2 regions of the Rhizobium sp. CB3090 genome follow, and region 2 is predicted to be linked to the other one. Evidence: riboswitches for the same ligand, from Rfam matches in the RefSeq annotation. Region 2 holds a riboswitch; the other holds the start of a gene.
What was found. A riboswitch is a leader RNA that binds a small molecule or an ion and turns the genes downstream of it on or off. The one in region 2 is predicted to bind FMN.
Positions count from the first base shown of each region.

Region 1: another riboswitch for FMN. It lies ahead of QA646_RS09700 (6,7-dimethyl-8-ribityllumazine synthase); the one in region 2 lies ahead of ribB (3,4-dihydroxy-2-butanone-4-phosphate synthase).

Region 1 covers NZ_CP121662.1:2,003,076-2,006,479, reverse strand. Annotated here, with positions in the region: gene QA646_RS09715 (methyltransferase domain-containing protein) at 1-99, shown strand, start outside; gene phnF (phosphonate metabolism transcriptional regulator PhnF) at 101-829, shown strand; gene QA646_RS09705 (VOC family protein) at 835-1,185, opposite strand; gene QA646_RS09700 (6,7-dimethyl-8-ribityllumazine synthase) at 1,243-1,719, opposite strand; FMN riboswitch at 1,810-1,958, opposite strand; gene QA646_RS09695 (ABC transporter ATP-binding protein) at 2,049-3,110, opposite strand; gene QA646_RS09690 (ABC transporter permease) at 3,122-3,404, opposite strand, start outside.
Region 2 covers NZ_CP121663.1:117,755-121,158, forward strand. Annotated here, with positions in the region: gene QA646_RS19360 (cache domain-containing protein) at 1-542, opposite strand, end outside; gene QA646_RS19365 (DUF1127 domain-containing protein) at 1,103-1,333, shown strand; gene ribB (3,4-dihydroxy-2-butanone-4-phosphate synthase) at 1,473-2,114, opposite strand; FMN riboswitch at 2,234-2,379, opposite strand; gene QA646_RS19375 (glucose 1-dehydrogenase) at 2,487-3,269, opposite strand; gene QA646_RS19380 (SDR family oxidoreductase) at 3,295-3,404, opposite strand, start outside.

The DNA.
Region 1 (3,404 bases), on a different replicon from region 2:
AGCGGCGCGAAGGATCGCAAATATTATCCGAGCATTCTCGATGCTCTGGCTTATCCCGCCGAATACAAGCTGTTGTTCCGGCTCGAAAAGCGCCTGTGACATGGAGACGATCGATCGCAAGAGCGGCAGCGCTCTCTGGCATCAGATCGGCGAAATCCTGGCGGCTGATATCGCCGCCGGGACCTTTGCTCCCGGCGCCAAATTGCCGACCGAGCCCGAGCTTATGGAACGCTTCGGCGTCAGCCGCTTCACCGTCCGCCAGGCGCTCGGTCATCTGGAGCAGCGGGGCCTCGTGCGTGCCGAGCAAGGGCGGGGAACCTTTGTCCATAAAGGGGCTCTCGACTATACGCTGTCGAAGAAGACGCGGTTCTCCAAGAATTTGATCGAGCAGGGATTCGAGCCGGGCGGTGAATTACTGATCCATGAGATCGTTGCAGCGTCGGAACGGGTCGCGGCGCGGCTGAAGCTAGCGTCCGGCGCGCCGGTCATCCATCGCCGCGGCGTGATGACGGCAGACGGCGTTCCCGTCGAACTCGGCGACAGCTATTATCCGGCCGACCGCTTTCCTGATTTCGATAGAGCGAGGCTGCAATACGAGACTATCAGCGCGGCGCTCGTGAGCTACGGCGTCCACGACTATGTGCGTCTGTCGACGGAGATCGAGGCACGCATGCCGAGTGCCGAGGAGGCGCGGTTGTTGCGGCAGCCAAAATCCGCACCGGTATTGGTGATCCTCAAGGTGGATGTCGATAGCGATGGCGTGCCCATCGCCTATGCCGAGACTCTATGGTCGGCGGAGCGGGTGACCTTCAAGATCGATTTGGGATGAATGGCCTATCGGTGCGACAGAATATTCACGATCTTGCCGAACGGGTCGCGGACATAGAAACGCCGGACGCCCCAGGGTTCATCATTCAGATCGTAGACGATATCGAACTGCATTGATTGGGCGCGCTGATAGACTTGATCGACATCGTCGACCTCGATCGAAAGATCAGGCACGATCGTGCCTGATCCGCCTTCGCTGGCTATGCTGATCTGCGGGACGGTCTGTGCGTTCGAGGCGAAGGTCTTGATCCAGCCGTGGTCCATGACGATATCTAAGCCGAGTAGGTCGCCATAGAAGACTTGAGCGCTGGCGGGATCGGCAGCATGCAGATTGGGCACAATTCTAAGGACGGTCATGCGATGCTCCTTGCCGGAGAAATGGAGGCGGGCCTTTACCGCCTCCGTCATCTTAGCTCAGACAGTCACCGATGGCAGCAGCTTGGCGCGTTCGCTCAATATCTGTCGGCAGGCATTTGCCACTTCCTGACCCTTGATGACGAAATGCTGCTTGAAGAAATGAATATGCGCTTCCGTCTCCTGAAAATGGTGCGGAGTCAGCACGGTCGAAAGAATCGGCACGCCCGTATCCAGTTGCACGCGCATCATCGCGTCGAGAACGGTATCGGCAACGAAGTCGTGGCGGTAGATGCCGCCGTCGACGACGAAAGCGGTCGCGATGATCGCGCTATAGCGGCCGTTGCGCGCGAGCGTCTGGGCATGCAGCGGGATTTCCAAGGCACCCGGTACATCGAAAATGTCGATGGGGGAGGCGCCCTCGGTCTTCTGCCATTCGGCAACGAAGGAATCGACGCACTGATCGACGATGTCGGCATGCCAGCGGGCTCGGATCAACGCTATGCGGCCCGGTTGTGTCGAAATGGAAATGGTCATTAATTTTGCCTTTCAAGGGTTTAACTCAATATCCCTTGGGCGAACACGCAAGGTCGCAGAAGCCCCCTATGCGAAGGAGCCTTCGACCTGGCTTGCTCTCTTCCATCCGGACTATACCGTCGGCTCCGGCCTCTCACCGGATCTGCTGACCCTTCCGGCAGAACCGAAAGGCGCTCGCGGGCTCGGAGACCAGTCTCCATACCGCCGGTGGGGAATTGCACCCCGCCCTGAGAACGGCTGGACTATAGATGCGGTGCAACAGAAATCAAAGAAAAACGCCGGGCGATTTACCCGGCGCTTGCGAAAAATCTGTCCAATTGTTCCGTCGATCAGTCCTGAATGACCAGCAGATCGGAGGAGGCGAAACGCAGCGTGACCCTTTCCCCGACGCTGGGAGGCATCATGCCCGGGCTGTTGAACATGTCGAAGGAGATGGTGTTGCCACCGACATTCATGCGCGTGCGGATGACCGAACCCAGGAAGTGAGCCGAGGAGACTTCGCCGGTCAAGGCAGTGTCGCCCTTGGCCGATTCTGCCAGCGAGCCGGCTTCCGGACGCAGCGCCAGCGATACGGTGTCGCCGGGCTTGTAGGCGGTGACCGATTGCTTCAGGGTTACACCCTGATCGCCAATCATGATGCGGTTGCTGTCCGGGTCGACGACCTTGCCTTCGATGAGGTTCAAGGTGCCGACAAAGGAGGCGACGAAGCGGGTGGCGGGCCTGTTGTAGATTTCGAAGGGCGTGCCGATCTGATCGGCGCGGCCAGCGTTCATGACGACGATGCGGTCGGAGATCGACAAAGCTTCTTCCTGGTCGTGCGTCACGAAAACGGTGGTGATGCCGAGCTGTTGCTGGATGGCGCGGATTTCTTCGCGTAGCGAGACGCGGATCTTGGCATCCAGCGCCGAAAGCGGTTCGTCGAGCAACAGAAGCTGCGGCTTCACAGCGATGGCGCGAGCAAGCGCTACGCGCTGTTGCTGGCCGCCCGACATCTGGAAGGGATAACGGCCGGCGAGATGGTCGAGCTTGATCAGGCCGAGCATTTCCTTGACCCGTTTGTCGATTTCGGGCTTGGCCATACCGGCGACCTTGAGGCCGAAGGCGACATTGTCATGCACGGTCATGTTCGGAAACAGGGCATAGGCCTGGAATACCATGCCGATGTTGCGCTGGTTCGGCTTCAGCGGACGCTGGTCTTTGCCGTTGATCGTCAGCGTGCCAGCGGTCGGCGTTTCGAAGCCGGCGATCATGCGCAGAACGGTCGTCTTGCCGCAACCCGACGGTCCGAGGAAGGAGATGAACTCTCCCTTCTCGATATGCATGGTGAAGTCGTGAACGACCTGCACCTCGCCGAAGGATTTTTTGATGTGTGTGAGTTCGAGAAAAGCCATGGTGTGAAGCCTTACGCCTTAATCGGAGCAGATTTGGAGAAGCGGGAAACGGCCTGGAGCAGGCCCATGCTGAGCCAGGTTACAGCGAGCGCGATGATCGCCAGCGCCGACGGCTCGTAAGCTCGGTTGGCGCCGATGAGCTGCATATAAGGCCCGAAAGCCGGACGGTTGAGCAGCGACGCCATGGTGAATTCACCCATGACGATCGCGAGCGTGATGAAGGCGCCGGAAAGCACGCCGCTCATTACATTCGGGAAGATGCATCTGAACATGATCGTCGTCCACTTTGCACCC
Region 2 (3,404 bases):
AGATAGACGCCGGTTCCCAAGACCCAGCGCCATTTGTCGAGGCCGACGACGAAGGACAGTTTATCGGCCACCTGGCCGCTGGATGGCTTTTGCCACTCGTATTGGTGCAGGCCACCGCCCGCCTTTGCCGTCGCGATCAGCTCGGCGATCACCTTGTCTCCGTTCGGATCGGTCAGATCGAGCCAATTGCGGCCGGGCCGAAAGCTCTGGCGCGGATGGACGATATTGTTTCCGTCATAGTCGTAGACAAAGAAATATCCGTCCTTGCCATAGTCGAGCGAAGCCAGGATCGCCGCGACCTTTTCCTTGGCGGCCTGATCGTCCGCAGCCGCATCTCCATAGGTCGCCTGGATCGCCGAAAGGGCCAGATGGGTCAGATTGAGGATTTCCGTTTCCTTGGACTTCAGCATGTTCTGTTCGAAGGTCGCGATATTGACTTGCGTGAGGTTCGCCGATTGCCAAGTGATGAAGCTCGTGATCGCCAGTATCGCGATCACAAGCGGAATGATCGCCAGCGCAATGATCTGGTGCCTTAGCGACAAGAGATGGTCCTCCCAAGATTTCCCGGCCGATTTCGTCCGCTACTCTACTCTTCACGGACCGCCGAAACATCTTGCACTAAAGCGGCAAGGATAATGCGTGGTCAAGTATAGCGCCTGCCGAGCAAGTCACTTGTCGCTGAATGGAGTGGGTAGATGATAGCGAGTCCGGGCCGAAGAGTATGGCAATAGTGTTGCTTTCTCGCAACGATTCCGCCTGATATTCTACAATGTGAAATTGCATGCTTGCCGATTGGCCGATCTCGTGTAACATAGCCGCATCCGCAATCAAATCAGAGGAGGCGTGAAATGAAATCCATTCTCGTGTTTAATCGCTTCTCTGGCGGAACAGCCATGGTGGTGTCGATGCGACATGTATCAAACCAAAGCCACTACGGTCATCCAGGCTACTAAGCCTTCGGATTTTCTGCCCGTTTAGTATTTCCCTCATTATCTTGACGTGACCGGCTACCGGAGCGTTCGCTCGCGTTTCCGCGTCTGTATCCGCGCGTCTTTTGACCTTCGAAAGGACCTGGCTGCATAGTTGCGCCGGGAAAGAAACTATGCGTGAAGCACAATCCTTAGTTGCCGGCACTCTTGCGGCGACCGTTGATGAACTTTGCCTGAAATTCGGCGTCCGGAAGACCGCGTTTGCGTTGTTCCTCGCCGCGTGGAGGCATCAGCAAACGGTAAATCAAACCTCTCAACTGTCCAATCGTATGCGCCAGGATATCTGCCTTCCGGACGGTGAGGAAACGTCCGGATTTCCTGTTTGGAATCTCCGGGTATGGTAAAGGGTCGAACTGACTACGGGGCGAGGGGTGTCAGATACGCCTCTCGCTCCATTCCCGGCCGGCTCAGCGCAGGTCTGGAATGTTATGCAGGCATGGCACGCCCGCAATTGGGCGTCCTGCCTGCATTTATCTATAATGATTAGGCGGCGGACATTTCCCGCGTCGCCAGGTCGCGCTGACGAGCCAAATAGGCGATCAGATCTTCGATCGTCACCAGAAGAAGACCGTGCCGTTCGGCAAACTTCTCAAGATCCGGAAGCCGCGCCATGGTGCCGTCGTCATTGGCAACTTCGCAGATCACCCCCGATCCCGAATGGCCGGCAAGTCTTGCGAGATCGACGGCTGCCTCGGTATGGCCGGGACGTCCAAGCACGCCCGCCGGGTGTGCGCGTAGCGGAAAAATATGCCCCGGGCGGGCAAAGTCGTCAGGCTTCGTGCCTTTTGTGACGAGGGCGCGGACCGTTGCCGCGCGATCGGCTGCGGAAATCCCTGTCGTCGTTTCCGGAATATAGTCCACGGACACCGTGAAGGCGGTCTTCAGAAGCTCGGTATTGCGCGGAACCATGAGGGGAATGTCGAGCTCATCCAGCCTTTCACCTTCCATTGCCACACAGATCAGTCCGCGTGCGTAATTCATCATGAAGGCAATTGCCGCAGGCGTGATAGCATCAGACGCAATCACAAGGTCGCCCTCGTTTTCCCGATCCTGATCATCAACGACAACAACGATCTCGCCACGCGAAATCGCCGCGATTGCATCTTCGATTTTAGAAATTGCCATGCACTTTGCCTTTCAAGGGTTAGCCGCTTTCGCAGCATCCAAGACTTCTTTCGAAGTCACTGTTTATCCCTTGGGCGAACAAGCCTGCGGACGCGCAACAACACCGGTTGCGCTCGCACGGTTGCTCTCTTCCATCCGGACTTTAACCGTCGGCCCCGGCCTCTCACCGGGTCTGCTGACCCTCCGCGATCCACGGAGGCGCTCGCGGGCTCCGAGTTTCCTCGATACCGCCGGTGGGGAGTTTCACCCCGCCCTGAGAACGCGGATAAGATAGGCGATCGATATGGCCTCCCGCAAGAGGGCAGTTTCCCTCTCACTGTTCTTTATGCGACGCAACCGATGAACAGATTGTTTTCTCTTAACCGACCGCGGTCAGGACATGATGAGACCGCCATCGACATTGATCGTCTGCCCTGTGATGTAGGCCGCATCGTCACTCGCGAGAAAGGTGACGAGGCCGGCGACGTCTTCGCCTGAACCGGCGCGCTTCATCGGAATGCCTTCGACCCACTCCTTCATCAACTCGCCCGGACCGTAATTGCCGAGCAGCTTGCCCCAGGCCTGATCATTATAGGCCCACATGTCCGTCTCGATGATGCCAGGGCAGAAGGCATTGACGGTTATGTTTTCGGTGGCGACTTCCTTTGCGAGGCTCTGCGTGATCCCGACCACGCCCATCTTCGAGGCGGCATAGTGCGGCGTATAAATGAAGCCGTCGCGTGCCTGCCCCGATGCCGTGTTGATGATACGTCCGCCGCGACCATGCTTGCGCATGCGCAGGATCGCTTCCTGCGCGCATAGGAAGACCCCCTTGGTATTGACCGCCATGACCTTATCCCACTCGCCTTCGGTCATGTCTTCAATCCGTGCGATCGTAATGACGCCGGCATTCTGGATCGATACGTCGACCGAACCAAAGGCATTTTCCGCCGCGTCATAAAGAGCCTTCACGCTTGCTTTGTCCGTGACGTCGCCGACGAAAGAGATCGCTTTGCCGCCGTCCTTCCTGATCTGCTCGGCAACGGAGTGCACCGACTCTTCATTGGCGGAAACGACGAGATTTGCACCTTCTTTCGCAAAGCGTCTTGCGATGGCGGCACCGATGCCCCGGCTACCTCCAGTGATGACGACGGTCTTGTTTTCGAAGCGGTTCATTTGGATTTCTCCCAGTCAATCGTTATCACCAGCAGCAGAAGCCGCCGTCGACCAGCAGGTCGACACCCGTGACAAAGCTTGCCGCCTCCGAAAGCAGGAATACGGCAGGGCCAACCATCTCATCGACCGTTGCCA